Linked DNA regions of Colwellia sp. M166. The protein of the gene in region 2 interacts with the protein of the main gene of each other region in a pairwise test. Links are inferred from orthologs where the notes say so. Each region holds a gene or a part of one and is shown on either strand. Other genes may lie near its edges. The genes, in order: FGD67_RS07625 and ndk.

What was found.
Region 1: the proteins of ndk (region 2) and FGD67_RS07625 interact in binary tests that used the Escherichia coli proteins (3 or more experiments, as listed by UniProt). The link is inferred for Colwellia sp. M166 from one-to-one orthologs.

The regions. Positions count from the first base shown.
Region 1 is NZ_CP040755.1:1,686,128-1,694,179, reverse strand. Bases 1,976-4,919 are described here. They hold FGD67_RS07625 (5-formyltetrahydrofolate cyclo-ligase), read right to left. Parts: upstream 3,800-4,919; coding sequence 3,152-3,799; downstream 1,976-3,151. Other genes in these bases: FGD67_RS07620 (peptide MFS transporter), read right to left, coding at 4,026-4,919; rpiA (ribose-5-phosphate isomerase RpiA), read right to left, coding at 1,976-2,625. Also shown: FGD67_RS07640 (phosphatidylglycerophosphatase A), read left to right, coding at 1-203; serA (phosphoglycerate dehydrogenase), read right to left, coding at 643-1,872; more of rpiA, read right to left, coding at 1,969-1,975; more of FGD67_RS07620, read right to left, coding at 4,920-5,462; FGD67_RS07615 (SLBB domain-containing protein), read left to right, coding at 6,400-8,052. UniProt on the Escherichia coli protein: Involved in the removal of 5-formyltetrahydrofolate.
Region 2 is NZ_CP040755.1:3,567,560-3,580,162, reverse strand. Bases 3,881-6,810 are described here. They hold ndk (nucleoside-diphosphate kinase), read right to left. Parts: upstream 5,597-6,810; coding sequence 5,165-5,596; downstream 3,881-5,164. Other genes in these bases: FGD67_RS16165 (NAD-dependent malic enzyme), read right to left, coding at 5,865-6,810; FGD67_RS16175 (bifunctional tRNA (adenosine(37)-C2)-methyltransferase TrmG/ribosomal RNA large subunit methyltransferase RlmN), read right to left, coding at 3,881-4,887. Outside these bases: hisS (histidine--tRNA ligase), read right to left, coding at 1-144; ispG (flavodoxin-dependent (E)-4-hydroxy-3-methylbut-2-enyl-diphosphate synthase), read right to left, coding at 297-1,415; FGD67_RS16185 (RodZ domain-containing protein), read right to left, coding at 1,463-2,488; type IV pilus biogenesis/stability protein PilW, read right to left, coding at 2,501-3,700; more of FGD67_RS16175, read right to left, coding at 3,742-3,880; more of FGD67_RS16165, read right to left, coding at 6,811-7,559; Fe-S cluster assembly protein IscX, read right to left, coding at 7,711-7,911; FGD67_RS16155 (hypothetical protein), read right to left, coding at 7,937-8,068; FGD67_RS16150 (DUF2164 domain-containing protein), read left to right, coding at 8,264-8,509; FGD67_RS16145 (NnrS family protein), read left to right, coding at 8,622-9,827; FGD67_RS16140 (D-2-hydroxyacid dehydrogenase), read left to right, coding at 10,013-10,966; FGD67_RS16135 (FAD-binding oxidoreductase), read right to left, coding at 11,123-12,460; FGD67_RS16130 (GNAT family N-acetyltransferase), read left to right, coding at 12,576-12,603. UniProt on the Escherichia coli protein: Major role in the synthesis of nucleoside triphosphates other than ATP. The ATP gamma phosphate is transferred to the NDP beta phosphate via a ping-pong mechanism, using a phosphorylated active-site intermediate.

The DNA.
Region 1 (8,052 bases), 1.9 Mb from region 2 along the record:
GTTTTTTAATCACTATGTTCTTAATACCCATTAGCTGGCAGAGTATTTTAGTCGGGTTTTTACTTTTTAGACTATTTGATATTTTTAAGCCTTGGCCTATCTCTTATTTAGATAAGAATTGTCATGGTGGCTTAGGTATTATGCTCGATGATATTGTTGCGGGTATCGCTGCTTGGGCTTGTATGATGTTTATCTTTAAGTAAGACAAAGCTTTAAGCTATCAGTAAGACAAAGCTTTAAGCTATCAGCTATCAGACAACACAAGTGCCACACGGCTGTTATTTCTCTAACTGAAAGCTCGAAACTTAGAGCTATTTTTTAACTGAAAGCTGACAGCTCAGAACTTAAAACTACTTTTTAACTGAAAGCTGACAGCTCAAAACTTAAAACTACTTTCTTAACTGACAGCTCGAAACTTAAAACTACTTTTTAACTGAAAGCTGACAGCTCAAAACTTAGAGCTATTTTTTAACTGACAGCTCAGAACTTAAAACTACTTTTTTAACTGAAAGCTGACAGCTCAGAACTTAAAACTACTTTTTTAACTGAAAGCTGAAAGCTCGAAACTTAGAGCTATTTTTTAACTGAAAGCTGACAGCTCAGAACTTAAAACTACTTTCTTAACTGACAGCTATTGTCGCTTTAGTGGAGTAACCTTACTCTAATCGTTGCATCAATCTGCTTTAATTCTTTCAACGCAAGTTCTCGGCTTTGTGCTTCAATATCGATAACCACATAACCAATTTGATCGGCTGTTTGTAAATACTGTGCCGCAATGTTGATATTATGTTCAGCGAACATTTGGTTAATTTTTGTTAATACCCCAGGTTGATTGCGGTGAATGTGCAACAATCGACTCGTACCTGTGTGCTCAGGTAGTGAAACTTCAGGAAAGTTAACAGCTGATAGGGTTGAACCATTATCTGAATATTTAGCAAGTTTACTGGCGACTTCAAGACCAATATTTTCTTGTGCCTCTTTAGTACTACCACCAATATGTGGTGTTAAAATCACGTTGTCAAAGGCACGTAATGGGCTAATAAACTCTTCAGCATTGCCTTTAGGCTCGGCGGGGAAAACATCGATTGCTGCCCCAGCAACTTTCTTATTAGCTAGTGCTTCAGATAACGCTTCAATATCAACCACAGTGCCACGTGAAGCGTTGATAAAGATAACGCCATCTTTCATCACTTCAAATTCTGCCACACCCATCATATTCTTTGTTTGTGGTGTTTCAGGCACATGTAAACTAATAACATCAGCTTCTTTTAATAGTGCCGTCATGGTGGGGGCTTGGCTTGCATTACCTAGAGGTAACTTAGTTTCAATATCGAAAAAGCGCACTTTCATGCCCAAGGTTTCTGCTAATATGCCCAGTTGCATGCCAATATGGCCGTAACCTATGATGCCTAAGGTTTTTCCTCGTGCTTCAACTGAGCCTATTGCTGACTTATTCCAAACGCCACGGTGTGCTTGAGCGCTTTTTTCAGGAATTCCACGTAAGAGTAAGAGTGTTTCACCGAGTACCAACTCGGCGACAGAGCGGGTGTTTGAGAAAGGCGCATTGAATACGGGAATCCCCAATGCTTGAGCAGCATTTTTATCAACTTGGTTAGTGCCAATACAAAAACAACCAATGGCTACCAGTTTCTTCGCGTGGCTTAAGACCGTTTTATTTAAGTCAGTACGAGATCGTATGCCGATAAAGTGTACATCAGCAATTTTTTTAATCAGCTCAGCTTCTGAAAGTGAAGTTTTAATGTATTCAATATTTGAATAGCCCTTTATTTTCAGTTCTTCAAGGGCGCTTTGATGCACGCCCTCTAGAAGTAGGATCTTAATTTTGTCTTTCGCTAGTGAATTGTGACTCATGATAGTTTAACTTCTCTCGATCAAACATTACTTAATGAATGCTATTTTAGATGGCTAGATACCTAAACTATCATATAGGGTATAAACTCTAAAGTGTTATTTTATTATTTTTGCACCGTCGGCACTGCCGATAATTAAGACATTTGCTGGACGATTTGCAAACAAGCCATTAGTAACAACACCTGCAATAGCGTTAATGCTATTTTCTAGCGCTTTAGGATCCATTATTGTTAGGTTGTGTACATCAATAATGACATTGCCATTGTCAGTAATAACGCCTTGACGGTAGGCTGGATCGCCACCTAATTTCACCAATTCTCGCGCCACATAACTGCGTGCCATCGGGATCACTTCAACTGGCAGAGGAAACTTTCCTAACATCGGCACTTGTTTGCTGTCATCGGCAATACAAACAAAGGTTTTTGCAACAGCGGCTACAATTTTCTCTCGCGTTAAGGCTGCACCACCACCTTTTATCATATGTAGGTGTGGATTAATTTCATCAGCACCATCGACATAAACATCAATGCCATCAACATTATTAAGGTCAAAGACTTCTATACCATGAGATTTTAAACGCTCAGTTGAGCTTTCAGAGCTTGAAACTGCACCAATAATTTTGTCTTTAATAGTCGCAAGTGCATCAATAAAGTGATTGACCGTTGAGCCAGTACCAACACCAACGATAGTATCTGCTTTGATATAGTCTAGCGCCTTGATTGCCGCTGCTTTTTTCATTTCATCTTGAGTCATTAGAAAACCTTAGGTTTAGCTGTGAGTGAAAAGACAGTTAAAAGTTTGAAGCTGTCAGTTAAAATAAAGTTAAAAGTTCAAAGCTATCAGTTAAAATAAAGTTAAAAGTTCGAAGCTATCAGTTAAAATAAAGTTCAAAGTTGTTAGCTGTCAGTTAAAACAAGTAAAACCAAGCACCACACTGATGGTTAGTTTTTTGATTTTTCTGAAAGCTTAAAACTGACAGCTGTTTTCTGAGCTTTAAGTTCAAAGCTGTCAGTTAAAAGAAGTAAAACCAAGCACCACACTCATGGTTAGGTTTTTGATTTTTCTGAAAGCTTAAAACTGACAGCTGTTTTCTGAGCTTTAAGTTCAAAGCTGTCAGTTAAAAGAAGTAAAACCAAGCACCACACTCATGGTTAGGTTTTTGATTTTACTGAAAGCTGACAGCTTAAGACTTAAAGCTAGTTTTCTTACTGACAGCTCATAACTGATAGCTAGTTCTTATCGCGCATTATAGCAAACAAAAAAGTTTAAAAACCAAGCTTTAATTAAATTTATAATGCATGCTTGGGGTGATTATTTCAGGTAATGGAATATCCCAAGACTCAGACGGTAATGAGTCAACAAGCTGGCAGTTATGTGCTAAACCAATAGGGTAGGGTTTGACGATATTTTGCTGTTTATAGTGTTGATGCCAATGGCTTAATGTCCGATCATAAAAGCCTCCGCCCATGCCTAAGCGTGCACCCGCGTTGTCAAAAGCCACTAAAGGTGTACAAATAATATCGAGCTGTTGAGATGGAATAATTTTTCTTACGTCCAGTTTAGGCTCCGCAATAGCAAAGTGGTTTTTAACTAGAGAAGTCTGGCTATCATAATGTAGAAACAGTAAATGTCCTTTGGTAAAAGGGTGTAAAACAGGTAAGTAGACCTGCTTACCTTGTTGCCAGCACCATTCAAACAGTAATTGCGTGTCAAGTTCGCCATCATTAGTTAGATAAAGGGCAATGCTTTTGGCTGATAATATTTTTTCATCAATACTAAAGCGCGCTAATAACTGTATTGCAGCGTCGGTTTGCTGTGTGGGAGTCAAATGCTGACGTAATTGTCTTACTTGCTGGCGAATCGCATCTCTTTGATTTTTTGATGCAATACGATCTTTTGTAGAATTTTTAGAAAATTTAATATTCAAAGCTTTACTCCTCAGGCCAAGTGCTGTCTAGGGTTAAAAGTCAGGTTTAAAAATTAGCGATAAAAAAACGAGTAATAACTGAATATTACTCGTTTTAACAAAAGTTAAAAAGTTTGAAGTTATCAGCTATCAGAGAAAACAAGTGCCACACGGAAATGTTTTGTTCTAGTCTCTTACTGACAGCTAATAACTTAAAGCTAATTCCTTCTAACTGGAGCTTCGCTTTTTATTGCTTCTCAGAAATACCTTCATGAGTGCCTGTAACGGCAATTTCTTCTTCAATTTTATCTTCAAGATTATGTGAATCAACACCTTCTGCACCGTGCATCCACTGCACTAGTTTACCCGCAGACATAAAGATAATAACACCCGTAATTAAGGCCGCAGAACCAACACCCATAAAAATATTAGCGGCATTGTCGACCATCTCTTGGCCTTCGCCAACAAATGAACCAATGAAGCCAGCAAGCTTGTTTGATAACGCTGTAAATAAGAACCAAATACCCATTAATACTGAGGTAAACTTAAGTGGTGCTAACTTAGTTACCATAGACAAGCCGATAGGTGATAAACATAATTCACCTAAAGTATGGAAAAGGTAAGCAAAAACCAAGAACAACATGCTAACTTTAACGGTAACATCACCACCTTGTACCATGGTAGCCCAAAGCATAACAAAGAAGCCTAAGGCTAAAAATACCATTGCAAGAGCAAACTTTTTCGGTGAAGTTGGCTCATTTGAACCCATTTTAACCCAGATAGATGCAACAATTGGCGCTAACATAATAATGAACATGGCATTTAAAGATTGAAATGAAGAGGCTGCCACTTCAAAACCGAAAATAGTACGATCAGTAAAGTCAGATGCATAAATTGTAAATAAACCACCGGCTTGTTCAAATCCAGCCCAGAAAATCACTGAGAACATACTCATGATTAAAATAACTTTCATACGATCAATGTCTTGAGAAGTAATAGGTGCTTGAGTTTTTTGTCCATCGGTAATGCGCTTAGCCGAAGGTACTACCCCTATATCGCCCAAATACTTTCTAGCGAATAACAGTTGTAATGTTAAGCCGATTAACATACCACAACCAGCTAAAATGAAGCCATAGTGCCAGTTAACTTGTTCACCTAAAACACCAACAGTGATAGGTGCTAAGAAAGCACCCAAGTTAATACCCATATAGAAAATAGTAAATGCACCATCACGTCGATGATCGCCTTCTTCGTATAAGTCACCCACTAGGCTTGATACATTGGCTTTAAATAAACCGTTACCAATAACAATTAATGTTAAGCCAATATAGAAAACGGTTTCTTCCATGCCAACCAGCATGGATTTAGGAATACCTAAGGTAAAGTAACCTAATGAAAATATGATACCACCAATAATGATCGCCTTACGCTGACCAATAAAGTTATCGGCAAGCCAACCACCGAGTACTGGTGTTAAATAAACCGCCATTGTAAATGTACCGTATAAACTTAGCGCTTCACCTGGTGTCCAACCGAAGCCACCATCTTGAACGCTGGCAACCAAATAAAGCACCAAAAGTGCACGCATACCGTAGTAACCGAAACGTTCCCACATTTCAGTACCAAATAAAAGAAACAGTCCTTTCGGGTGGCCGAAAAAAGTGCCTGCTGTAGGTGTTGTCATTTAAAAATTCCTTTAAAGAGTATGCTCGACATCATAATTATTATTATTCAGCTGAATTTGCATGCTGGTCAATGCGGCAATTTGTCGAGCAAAGTTGTGTTAAATAGCTTTAGCCAGCCCGTTTTATACCTTTGCTAGCCTTGAAAGGCAAGTCCGTCGGGGTAATCTCTTATTAATGAGCGGAAAGTTATGTGTTCTTTGCTCGTCTTTTTTATTATTTAGCCAGAGTTCAGCTTATTTCAGCCAGCCATGTTTATATTGACTTTTTACTTATCTATCTGCTTATTTACTTGCTCGAGGGGGGGGATAATGCCAATTCTACTAAGTTTCCCCCCACTCAGTGAACAAACGTAATAGAGTTGGTATAAATTCATTTTATAACGATAAGGCAGCAAAGCGATCTCATAAAAAATATCATTAATTGAAATAACTTCTTAAGTAATTGTTTTTCATTGTTTCTTTTGATTTTGGCTATATTTATATAGTCTGTACTAAATAAAATAAAACCAGCAATGAAAAGTTACTTTTATCGCAGTGCGCTTACTGATAAACTCCGCGCTGTTTTATCTTTATTTTTGATTAATATTAAGTTGATTAAGTAAGTGGCTACTCATTTGTATTGATTTACTTGATTAAAGGCTAGATTTATAGTTTCAAGCGATAGATTAATGCTCTTTATTTCTCTAAATAAAAATAGTGCTTTTAGGTTGTAAATATTCTTATTTAAGAAACCTAGCAGCCAGCTGCTGAAGTATTTACAGTCACTTTTTATCGGCTCATTAGTCATCGAGACTGGCTAAAAGTGAAAGGTATAATAACTCTCTTTGATAAAAATTTTATGTTTATAGCTTTATCTCTAAAGTGATAAACTCGCTAAATTAATGGCTCAAATTGATATTAGCTCTGTTCTCGTATCTATAGGAAGAAATACGTTAAAATGATTAACTTTACTCGTCTACTGACATATTTTCTGATTACTTTATCTTTTAGTTCATTTTCGGCTCAAATATCTCCGCAACAAATTGAGCAATTCAAAAGCCTGCCTAAATCTCAGCAACAGGCACTAGCTCAAAGTATGGGGATTGATTTAAATGCCGTTATGGGACAAATATCATCTCAAAGCGAAGAGAAGAAACTGTCAACCACAGAGCTTTCTCCAAGGCCTGAGGCTGAGCTTGATACGGAGAATCAAGCAGAATCTAGCGATTTTGAAACAGATGAAGAACTGTTTAAACCGCTAGAAAGATTCGGTATGGATGTCTTTGCCAATGCACCTAACACCTTTACCCCTACCATGGATATTGCTATTCCTGAACAATATATACTTGGTGTTGGCGACCAATTGTCAGTACAGATCTATGGTAAAGAGAATATTGAATACGTATTGCCAATAACTCGAGAAGGTACGGTATTGGTGCCTAATATTGGGCCAGTGAAAATTGTTGGTCTAGCCTTTGCCGAGATGAAAGAGTTTCTTGCTGAAAAAATTAAACAAAGCATTATTGGTGTCAATGTGGTTGTTAGTTTAGCTGAGTTACGCTCGATGCGTATTTTCGTTTTAGGCGAAGCTTACAAACCCGGTCCTTACACGCTCAGTTCCTTATCTTCAGTTACCCATGCTATTTTTGCGGCCGGAGGCGTTAGTGATATCGGTTCATTACGCAATATTGCAGTTAAACGCGCAGGAAAAGTAGTAAAAATTGTTGATTTATATGACTTGCTGATCCATGGTGATTCATCAAGTGACATTTTACTACACTCTGGTGATGTGGTTTTTATTCCTACGCAAAGCAAGAGTGTTTCAATTCGTGGTGAAGTTAGACGCCCTGCAATATATGAATTAAAAGCAGGTGAAGATTTTAATCATGTTTTAGCTATGGCTGGTGGTTTGTTGCCTTCAGCTTACCCACAGTCAACCATTGTTGAACGCTACAATAAACAGAGTTTACGCAGTATTGTTAATATTGATTTAACTGATGAGCAAGCGCGTAAACAGCTATTACAAAGTGGTGACTATATTCGAGTTCTTGAAAGTTCCGGCATGTACGAGCAATCTATAACAGTAATTGGTGCCGTTACTCGACCTGGTAAATATCAGTGGCAGCAAGGGCTGAAAGTAGCTGATTTATTACCTAACTTAAATTCTCATGTTTTACCTTATGCTGATTTAAGTTATGGCTTAGTGGTTCGTCAAAAGGACAAGGCGAGAAATATTGAGATATTACAATTTAATTTAGCTAAAGCACTTGAGCAATCACTTTCTGATACTGCTGATAATTTATTTTTACAGCCTCATGATAAATTATTAATATTTTCTAATGTCACAAAACACATTGACGAAAAAATGTCACTAGATGAGTTGGCTTTCACTCAAGAACAGTTGTTTGCAAAGGAGCGAGAACAAGCGAAAAACTCGTATAAAGAACAGTCTTTTTGGGAAAAATATGGTGGAAACTCTTCAAATCCATCGTTAGATACTAGCGCTGATGCAGAGGCTGAGAATATGACCAAGCAATCGTTAGTACAAATTACCAACGCTGCGTTAGATGAAGAAGTTAATATTCGTGAGATGGCGCTGTTTTCTCGACAC
Region 2 (12,603 bases):
AGACTCAACGATCGGCATACGTATTTCAGCAAAACCATAATTACTAGCTACTCGGCGCAATACAGTTTCTACCATTTGCCAAATACCTGTTTCAGAAGGTAGGCAGTCGTTCATACCTCTAATTGCTTGAATTGCTTTACTCACGTAGTTTTTCCCGCATGTTTATCTATTCAGTAATTTATTCATTGCTTTAACAAAGAATAACTTTATTGTTCATATTTTTTTATCGCGTGCATTATAGGCAGTTTGCTGTCAAACGTAAATAACAGCAAAGCCTACGACCGAGTTAATGATGATTATTCGACTTCTTTTATCTCAATCTTATTACTGGCATCTAATAACTTGGCTTTAGCACGTATACGCTGCTCAAGTTGGTCAACAAGGTTATTATTATCAAAACGCTCTTTTTGACGGATACCATCAAGGTAATAGCCACTTTTTTTACTGCTGCCGGTTAAACCGAGATCAGAAACGATTGCTTCCCCCGGACCGTTAACGATACAGCCAATGATAGATACATCCATCGGCGTCATAATGTCTTCAATGCGCTGCTCTAGTGCATTTACCGTCGAGATAACATCGAACTCTTGACGAGAGCAGCTTGGACACGCAATAAGATTAATACCACGACTGCGCAATTTTAATGATTTTAAAATATCAAAACCAACTTTAATTTCTTCGATAGGATCAGCAGCCAATGAAATACGCAAGGTATCTCCAATGCCTTCTGCTAATAATAACCCTAGGCCTACCGATGATTTAACAGAGCCAGAGCGTAAGCCGCCAGCTTCAGTAATGCCTAAATGCAAAGGATTATCTATTTGCTTCGCCAGTAAACGGTAGGCGCCAACAGCAAGAAATACATCAGAAGCTTTGACGCTGACTTTAAATTCATGAAAATTTAAACGATCAAGAATATCAACATGACGCATCGCCGACTCTAACAAAGCTTCCGGTGTCGGTTCACGGTAGCGTTCTTGAATATCTTTTTCTAAAGAGCCGCCATTAACACCGATTCTAATCGGAATATTGTTATCACGCGCGCACTCAACCACCGAGCGAACTCTGTCTTCACGGCCGATATTGCCGGGGTTAATCCGCAAACAATCAACACCGTACTCCGCTACCTTTAAAGCAATACGGTAGTCAAAATGAATATCAGCAACTAACGGAATATTGGTTTGGCGCTTTATTTCACGAAAAGCTTCAGCAGCGTCCATTGTCGGTACACTGACTCGAACAATATCAGCACCAACAGCTTCAAGAGCTTTAATTTGTCCGACAGTTGCCGCAACATCTGTGGTCAAGGTATTAGTCATTGACTGGACAGTAATAGGGGCATCGCCGCCAACAGGTACATTACCCACCATGATCTGACGGGATTTTCGACGAATAATAGGAGATTCTTTAAACATAATAAAAATTCAATATTGTTACGTTAATTAAACGGGATGTTACCGTATTAAGGCGCTAGTGGTAATGAAAACTTGGCAATATTTCCGGCGTTAAAAGTCGTCATATCAACCGAAACGTCATTGTAATCTATTTGCACCAATTCAGGCTTACCTAAGGTAACAGAAAATGGCGCTTGACCAGAAATACGCATAATATAACCTGATTTTTTAACGCCCCAAGCAATTCTTTCACCTGTAGCATCATAAATATTAACCCAACAATCACCAGAAAAAGTAAACACCACATCCGCTAAAGGTACGGTTAATTCATCATCATTAGCCATTATTTCATTATCAGAGACTACTTGAAGCGTAGTTGACGCTTCAACTACTGGGGATTGTTCAGCGTTAAGCGGTTCAATTGTGACCTTAACACTATCATCTACTGTTGTTGGTAGAGTGCTTGCTGGCGCTGTCACAGTGTCTATAGTATTGTCGAGTGCATTCGCTAAAGTTTCTTGCTGCTCAGTACTAACTTCATTATTTAGCTCAATTGCACTGGCACTATCAGATAAGTTGCTGGGCTCAGTGTTATTATTATCTGCCACTGCTAATTCAGCCGTTTCAGTTAATATCGGCTCTGGCTGTTCTGAAGGTGATTGCAACCACCAAACTACCGTTGCCGTCACTAGAATGGCTAAAATAAGATAAGAAATCCACATTAGCATATTGTGCTCAGCTTGTTTTTCAGTACCTTTAGAAAAGCTTTGCATTTCAGCACATTGACGCTGTGAACCCCCCAGTTGGTCATAACTATTCAAGATATCTTCTTGGGAAATATTAACTAGCTTAGCGTAACTTTTTAAATAGCCACGGTTGAAGGCCGAAGGTAAGCTAAGATCAAATTGCTCAACTTCAATGTTTTCAACGAGTGATATTCTAAAGTTTAATTTGTCTGCCACTTGCTGCTGGCTTAAGCCCTTAATTTTTCGTGCTTCTTTAAGCATACGACCAGGGCCAACAATTTCAATATCATCAGATATTTCTGATAATTGCTCTTCTTCATTTTTCAATATTATATGCTCTTGCTTCATCAAGCGTTACTCTTAGTGTTTCGCAGCTAATTTAGGGTCTGCGAGATAAAGTACATCACCGATTTTTAAAATATAAGGACTACGCAGCTTATTCCAGCGTTTTAACCTATTCACCGCAATATTGTGTTGTTTAGCAACAGTAAATAAACTATCGCCTTGTTCCACAGTATGAATAGGTAATGACACCATAGTTGGTTTATTGTTTTCTCTAGCTATTTTTTCTTGCGATTCAAGCTTTTGTTTCACTGTTGGCATAACTGAATTTACCATCATTGGCTTGAGGCCTTGACTACTCAAGTCTGATTTTTCTGAAATCGCGACAACTTTCGGTGACAATACCACAACGCGCTTTTTCTTTGTTGTCTTTTTACCATTAGCAAGTGAATCTCGGTATTGTTCAGCTAGTTTGTCAGCATCAAGCCGATATAGTTCATTTAAAATGTATTGCTTTGCCTCAAAAGAATGAGGAAACATTTTTACCAGCATATTGCCATAATTTTCAGCAATAGCTTTGTTGCCCTGTTTGGTAAATATTTTAAAGGCTAAGGCTAATGCCTCGGCACTAAAACGACGCGTTGATTTTTCATAGCGATATAAATAGCTTTGTGCTGACGTATAGTTACTTTTCGCGTATTGTAGACGCATCATTTGATATAACGAACTTGCGCTATTGGGACTATGCGCAATGGCTTTTTCAAGATATATTTCCGCTTTATTAAACTGTTTAGCTTTGAGCTGACATAGTGCTAAATTTTCATAACTTTGTGCAACTAAGATATAGCTAGGGATCGCTATAGCTTTTAAGATCTGTTGTTCGGCAGCAGCATATTTTTCTTGGCGACACAAAAATACACCATAATTATTCAAGGTATCGGCATCATCACTATTAAGGCTTAAAGCATGCTCAAAAGCCTCTATCGCTAAATCAGCTTCTCCAACCGTTTCATAATAATGAGCGAATGCTGTGTGCACTTGCACTAAATTAGGCGCAAAACGTTTAGCTTTCGCTAAATTGAGTTTCGCCTGCTGAGTATTGCCCATTTTTAAATAGCCTAAGCCGAGAGAAATTCGGGTCATGGCTATTTCATTATTACTTGCTTCATTTTCAATTAACGGAGTACTTTTATCATGGCCATAATTTTGCGTCACACAAGCGGTTAAACTCATCGTACTTAGCAACACGATAAAAATCGTTGATAATTTTGCCATCATAAAAGTGTCGTCACTTAGTCAGTAATGATTTAACGTTGGAATTAAACCATTTTTACTGAAATTGATTCAGCTTTCACCTCTTTTTTTCCTGTTCGCTTAGTTCTATCTAAAACATCACCCGCTAACTGTCCACATGCGGCATCAATATCATCACCACGCGTGCGGCGAGTGATCACTGTCAGGCCGTAGCTTTGCAGTACTTTATCGAAACGGTCGATACGTGAATTACTTGAACGAGTGTAAGGTGACCCCGGATAAGGATTAAATGGGATCAAATTGATTTTACTCGGTAAATCTTTCAAAGCATGAGCTAATTCATGTGCTTGTTCAGTACTATCGTTAACATGGTCAAGCATGACATATTCAATGGTTGCCTGTTTATTAGCTTTTGAACCCTCAATATAACGCCCCGCAGCGGCTAAAAACTCTTCTAGCGGATATTTTTTATTTATTGGCACTAATTCATCACGTAACTTATTGTTTGGCGCATGAATTGATATTGCTAACGCACAATCAATTTTTTCTTTTAGCATATCAAGCGCAGGTACTACGCCAGAAGTACTAACCGTAACACGACGCTTTGACAGACCATAACCTAAATCATTTAACATAGTATCTAATGCAGGAATAAGGTTTTTCATATTCAGTAACGGCTCACCCATCCCCATCATAACAATGTTGGTAATTGGACGAGTACCGGCAATACGAGTGGCACCAATATCATTAGCAACTCGCCATACTTGGCCAATAATTTCAGCCATTGAGAGGTTACGGTTGAAACCTTGTTGCGCAGTTGAACAGAAAGTACACTCTAAAGCACAACCCACTTGCGATGAAACACAAAGGGTTGCGCGACCATTTTCAGGGATCCACACCGTTTCAACTTCCTGACCACCTTCTAAACGTAGAGCATATTTAATCGTGCCATCGTTTGACACTTGTTTTTCAGAAATTTCAGGCGCTTTAATTTCAGTATCACGTTGTAACTTCTCACGTAACTTTTTATTCAGGTTAGTCATCAAGTCAAAGTCATCATAACCAAAGTGATACATCCATTTCATAATTTGATCGGCACGAAATGGCTTTTCGCCGATGGAAGCAAAATATTCCCTCATTCCTTGATGGTCAAGGTTCAGTAAATTAATTTTATGCTTTACAGGGGTTACTACTTCGGTTACATCACTCATGATAAAAAGTTTCTCAACACTACAAAATTACAGAATAAATTGTACGCTTTTTGCGCAAAACAAACAATTTAGTGGATCTATTTCAAACCTTAAAAAAGTTTAAACTAAATAAAAGTCAATGTTCTCAGTAGTCTGTGCTCTGCAAAAACATTCAATTTTCTATAGCCTTAAAATAGACAAAAGGATTTTACCGATTAACGGTAAAATCCTTCAAATTAATTCTTAAACAATACTAAGCAACCTGTTGTGCAGATAGCTTATGATATAAGCTTTAAAATTAACGAGTACGTGGACAGATTTCTTCATCAGCGAAGAAGTATGCAATTTCACGTGCTGCTGATTCTAAAGCGTCAGAGCCGTGAGCTGCATTTTCGTCGATTGAGTCAGCAAGATCGGCACGGATAGTACCAGCAAGTGCTTCAGCAGGGTTAGTAGCACCCATGATTTCACGGTTTTTAAGAACAGCGTTTTCGCCTTCTAAAACTTGTACCATTACTGGGCCAGAAGTCATGAATTCAACTAAAGCGCCGAAGAAAGGACGTTCGCTGTGCTCAGCGTAAAAACCTTCTGCTTTTTCTTTTGATAAGTGAATCATTTTAGAAGCAACGATTTTTAAACCAGCAGTTTCAAAACGGTTATAGATTTGACCGATAAAGTTTTTAGCAACTGCGTCAGGTTTTACGATAGAAAAAGTACGTTCGATAGCCATGATAGCCCTCTCAATAAAATTAGAATTAAATACGGTATAAATTTTGGCGCGATTATAGACGAATTAAAAGCAAATGCCTAGGCTTATCACTTTTCATCAGCACAGTAATAATTTGAGGGATTTTCTTAACTAGGGCCGCTGCCACTGATGATATTGCATTAAAGCCTAAAAGCAGCTTGACCATTGTTGCTTCAGTAAAACATAAAACGCCCATCAAGATGGGCGTTTTGCAGTCGACACTATTATGTTAAAGCCATTGGCTCATGGCTTAAATACTAATGCGGCGGTACTGACGATATTGCGGTGTCCAAAAGTTAGCCTCAATCTTCTCTGCTAATTGTTCATCAGAAAGTGGCAACGCATGCCCTTGCTCATAAGCAACTTTAGCAACAGCAAAAGCTATTCTTTTACTTAGGCCGGCAATTTCAACTAATGGTGGTAGCAACTCTCCCTTGGCGGTATTCGCCAAAGGTGAAGCTTGTGCTAACATTTCACTTGCGGCCATTAACATTTTATCAGTGATACGAGCTATATTGGCAGAAACTACCCCTAAGCCGATACCAGGGAAAACATAACTATTGTTGCACTGGGCGATAGGAAAAAGTTCGCCTTTATATTCAACAGCTTCAAACGGGCTGCCGGTAGCAATAATAACCTCACCTTCAGTCCAGTTAATAACCTGTTCTGGCGTTGCTTCGACTTGACGACTTGGATTACTCAGTGGGAATATTATAGGTCTAGCACAATGCGACTTCATCGCTTTGATGACTTCCTCAGTGAATAAGCCAGGCACGCCAGAAACACCGATTAAAATCGTTGGTTTTGCGCCGTGCATGACTTCTAACAACGAAGCGTATTCACCGGCGGCATTCCATGTTGCAGTGGCAGACTGTTTTTGTGCCAGTTTCGCTTGAAAGTCACGTAAACCCGTCATACCTTCAGTTAATAAACCGAAACGGTCGATCATAAATATTTGGCTGCGAGCTTGTTGTTCAGAAATTCCTTCACTAACCATTTGTGCAATAATTTGTTCGGCAATACCGCAACCGGCAGAGCCTGCGCCAACAAAGGCAACTCGTTGTGCTGACAATGGTACATTTTTGGTGCGACAAGCCGCTAATAACGTGCCAACCGTTACTGACGCTGTGCCTTGAATATCATCGTTAAAACAACATATTTCATCACGGTAACGGTTTAGTAATGGTGTGGCATTAGGTTGCGCAAAATCTTCAAACTGCAATAACACATGTGGCCAACGACGTTTAACAGCATTGATAAACATTGCTAAAAACTCATCGTACTTTTCTTGCTCAATACGAGGATGGCGCCAGCCCATATACATAGGATCGTTTAACAGTTTTTCATTATTGGTACCAACATCAAGCATAACCGGCAAAGTATATGCTGGGCTAATACCACCACAAGCCGTATAAAGCGAGAGCTTACCAATTGGAATGCCCATACCGCCAATACCTTGATCGCCTAAACCCAGAATACGCTCACCATCGGTAACGACGATAACTTTAACTTTATTTTTCGTGGCATTACGCAAAATGTCATCAAGCTGATGACGTTGGTCATAAGAAACAAACAAACCTCGTGAACTACGATAAATATCAGAAAATTGTTCACAAGCATCACCAACGGTTGGGGTATAAATAATTGGCATCATTTCAGCCAGGTGCGCTTGCACTAACTTAAAAAATAAAGTTTCATTATTATCATGAATCGCACGTAAATATATGTGTTTATTCAAGTTAGTATCAAAAGTACGATACTGCATATAAGCACGTTCAACTTGCTCATCGATACTTTCAAAACGCGGCGGTAACAAGCCGGTTAAATTAAAATGTGAGCGTTCCTCTTCACTAAATGCACTACCTTTATTGAGTAGAGGTGTTTCTAATAAGCTAGGACCCGCATATGGGATATATAATGGACGTTGATTAGTTTCAGATGTCATAGTTGAAGTATATTCTTTATATTTTTAGTGAATGGTGAAAATTCACCACAATAATAATCGAGCGCATATTATAGCCAAATATCGGCTTTTGAAAAGTGATATAGATTAATCATTCAACATTAATCTGCTCTAAATAAAATAGAAGAGAAATTTAATCCGCTTCTGATATCCAAGCCAACTGAATTGCTTCAAGTACCCGTTCACCACAATGCTTGGGATCATCATCAAAGTTTTCTAATGCCAAAACCCATTGCATTAATTCAGGAAAATGTAATGTCATAGGATCGACATCAGGATGCTCTTCGATCAGGTCGAGTGCAATATCAAGTGAATCAGTCCAGCGATAACTCATGGTCTACCTCTTTTTGTTTATCTAATTAGTGAATGATCAAACCAAACCAAAGTGCATCAGCAGCTAACATCAAAATTAACCAAAAAATGATCATTCTAGCTTTACGGCAAAACTGACAATCGGTATGCCACCATTGTTTAAACGATGATTTATTCACAGCAATTACTTAACTTAAAATTTATATGGAACAGTATAATAGTATATTTGTCATTAGGTTATTCATTAAGCAAAAAATAATGATACTAAATGAGTATAATAATACCAAGTCTATTAAGTTTGTTCACTGAGTGGGAAGAAACTTAGTAGAATTGGTATAAATCATTCTAAACTTACTAGGACTGGAAACCAATCAATGTCACCGATAAAATTCACGGCCAATGAAAAGTCATTGTTAATCGACAAATTACAACGCTATTTTCTGAAAGAACTAGAGCAAGAATTGGAGCAATTTGATGCTGATTTTTTACTTGATTTCTTTACTAAGGAATTAGGTGCCGTTTATTACAACCGTGGCTTGTATGACGCCCAAGCCTTAATGTCAGAAAAACTTGAATTAATTTCTGAACAAATTGTTGAGTTAGAGTTACCAATTACTTAACATCGCTTGAGTATAAAAAGCTAACTCAAGACTAAATTATTTGATATATGGCAAAGTAATTATTCTTGATTGCTTTATGATCGCCACAATATAAACACCTAAGGTTGCAGCTATGATGCAAATTACCGATTTAAAAAAAGAACAACAAATAACGCCGCTATTTAGATTAGGTTTTCGGCCTTTCTTTTTGGCTGGCGCACTTTTTAGTGTTATCGCTATTTTCTTATGGATTATGCTGTATCGAGGAGCTTTAGACATTCAACCTTTAGGTGGCGGCTACTGGTGGCATATTCACGAAATGATTTTTGGTTTTGGCTGTGCCATCATTGCAGGTTTTCTGTTAACAGCCGTACAAAATTGGACTGGACTTCCGGGTGTTAAAGGTAAGCTTTTAGCGGCTTTATTTCTCCTCTGGTTATTAGGCCGAGTGAGTTTATTGTTACCCAATATCTTTGGCCCAGCCCTAAGCACAGTAATAGATTTAGCATTTTTACCTTGTGTTGCTTTTATCTTGGCAAAACCAATATTAGCGATTAAACAATATCGCAATTTATTTTTTGTGCCTTTGTTAACTATTTTCACTCTCGCTAATGCAGAAATGCACGCCAGCATTTATTATCCGGCATCAATCTCTACGCAATATGCTGGTTATGCTGGTGTTATGTTAATTACCTTACTGATCTCGGTTATGGTTGGCCGCGTAGTGCCTATGTTTACCGCCAATGGCACAAAAACCACAAAAACTACGCCACTGCCTTGGCTTGATAAGTTAACTAATGGTTCACTGGCTTTGCTCACCATACTACTGCTATTACATCCGATCATTGGCGTAAATAACTTTTATATCGGTATTATTTTAATCTTCGCCGGTATTTTTCAAGCTATCCGTTGGCTGAGATGGCGCCCTTGGATAACCCTAGGCGTGCCACTACTATGGTCATTACACTTTTCAATTAAAGCGCTGGCTTTTGGCTTAACATTACTCGGTTTCAGTTATTTAATACCTGAAATACCGAGCAATCATATTTGGCATTTAATCACTATTGGTGGCATTGGCGGTGTTATTCTCGCGATGATTTCGCGCGTATCATTAGGTCATACAGGTAGAACTTTACAGCCCCCAATGCTGATGTCACTGGCTTTTGCTGCCATGGTACTAGCCAGCTTAATCAGAAGTTTTGGCCCTTGGGGCTTGCCAGAAAAAACCATGATATTTATCGATATCAGTGGTTTGCTTTGGCTGATCAGCTTCGGATTATTTGTTATCTTCTATGGTCCAATGCTGTTAAAGTCTCGCGCTGATGGCCGCCCAGGATAAACGTTTGGCACGCTCATTAATGACCATAACCAAGTTTTAATTTCTTCAATATTAACGTCTTTACAGTCCACACTGTTAAGACGTTAATATTTCAATTCGATATTCTCCAAAATATCCAAAAATGCCATCGACCCATTGACAGCTTTACGATAAGCTTGGCAAAATTTTTCTAATGAGTCTCTTCCATGCGAGCTGTATTTTTAGATTATCAAACCTTTAGCCAATCCTTAGATTTATCAACTATTAATCAGGTAGTCAGTAACCTTAACCTACACGCAACAACATCTCCCTCACAAGTCGTGCAACATAGTGCTAATGCAGAAATTATATTAACTAACAAAGTAGAACTAAGCCGTGAAACATTAAGTCAGCTACCTGATTTAAAACTAATATGTGTCACCGCTACCGGCATTAATAATGTCGATATTGCAGCAGCGAAAGCACTCGGTATAGCGGTGACTAATGTCAGTGGTTATGCAAAAAATACCCTTGTCCAATATATTTTTGCTCAGTTACTGGCTCACTTTAGTCAAATTGAGCATCACAACCGCAATACCCAACAGGGTTTATGGCAGAAAAGTGAGACCTTTTGTCTGCACGGTAATGGCAGTATCGAACTAGCAGGCAAGTCTATCGCTATTATTGGTTACGGGGCTTTGGGACAAAAAGTTGCCGATATTGCTAAAGCTTTTGACATGACGGTACTGATTGCAGAAAGACCTGGTGCTACAACGATTAGACCTGAGCGAATGGCGTTTTTAGCCGCTATCGAGCAAGCAGATATTATCAGCTTACATTGCCCGCAAACGCCAGAAACACAAGGTATGTTTAATGCGGAGTTATTTGCTCGTATGAAAACAAGCGCGATACTGATTAATACCGCACGCGGTGCTTTAATTAATAACCAAGATTTGCTCAGTGCCTTAAATAACGATGAAATTGCCTGCGCGATTTTAGATGTACTTGAACAAGAGCCACCACCAAAAGATCATATACTTTTAGCTGCGCAGTCACCTAAGTTAAAAATTACCGCTCATATCGCTTGGGCAAGCCAACAAGCACAGCAGGCCTTACTTAATTTGGTCGCCAGGAATATAACGGCATTTAAGCAAGGTGAACACACAAATCGTGTTGATTAATACTGAGTAAAACAACAAGTAGAAGGCCCGTATTTTAAAACCACTGGTCTTTTACTTTCCCATAATGAAAATAGCCCCACTGCCCTACTCGTCGTAATGAACGCGCAAATCGTGTTGATTAAGGCTGAGTAAAGCAACAAGTAGAAGGCCCGTATTTTAAAACCACTGGTCTTTTACTTTACCGTAATGAAAATAGCCCCACTGCCCTACTCGTCGCAATGGAGCAAATGGAAACTTAGGCAAAGCTTTATTGTACAACGGCAAATCAGGTACCGGTTTTTCAGCCACTTTTTCAGCTAAACGCTTGCCCGCTTGTACCGAAAATGAAACGCCACTACCGCAGTAGCCCATGCTGTAAAATACCGACTTTTCATCATTTTGATAAATGTGCGGTAAATCATCTAACGCCATACAAATCCAGCCAGACCAAGCATAACTGTAGTTGATGTTGCTCAGCGCAGGAAAACTGCTTTTGAGTACCGACAGTAGACGTTGTGCGTAATAAGGATCTTCTGCACTTTTGCCGGTGATCGCTCCTCTACCGCCAAACAATATTCTATTATCGGGTAACTTACGGTAATAATACTTCAATGCTCGCGTGTCCATAACCACATTAGAGGTTAAGAAATTACAAGCAGCAAGTTGTGCTTCATTTAATGGTTCAGTAACAATAATTTGTGACAATACTGGCAATGTTCGATCGGTGGTTAAGTCGTGAAAACCTTTTGGCGTATAGCCATTAGTTGCAATAACCACTTTTTGCGCACTAACAATACCATTAGGCGTGTGCAGCTTCTGCTTATTGTCACCTGACAGCCATTGGGTTACTGGAGAAGCACAATGTACTTTCGCGCCAGCTTGACGGGCTAATTTTTGATAGCCCCAAGCCAGTTTTAAAGGATTTAAACCAAAACCGTCTTGATAACGAATCGCGCCATAAGCATTGCGGTCATCCATATATTGTTGACGTACTTCAGCTTGTGAAAGAATTTCAACGTCATAACCAAACATTTTCTGTTGAAGCTTGGCCAACTCAACCAGCTCTTTCAATTTATTAGGCTTATGCGCAACCTTGATATAACCAGCACTCTGGCGATCGCAGTCGATGCCTTCGCCGATCAAGCTATTTACCGTGTCGACACCTGCCGCCATTTCCTGATAAATACCGCGCATCACTTCTTCGCCCCATTGCTTAGCCATTTGGCCATAGGACTTGCGACCGGAAGATTTCAAAATAAAACCGGCATTACGCCCACTACAACCCCAGGCAGTTTGATTAGCTTCTAAAACATGCGCTTTAATACCATGTTCTCGAGCCAAATGCAGCGCACAAGATAATCCGGTATAGCCTGCACCAATAATGGCGACATCAACATCAATATCACCGCTAACCGCACCATCGTGTTCTGGTGCGACTCCGGAAACATTTGCCCAGTAACTTTCAGGATACTTTTCATTACAACCTGGCGATAAATCGTGCAAAGGATCGTACATTTTCACTTCCAAAATTAGCTAACACAACAAGGTTAATTTTAATAACTGACACACTTAAAGTATCTCAGAAAAAACAGTACAATGCTGCAATAACTAATTCAATAAAAACAACTTTATGGGCATAACGCTTAACTATCAACAAT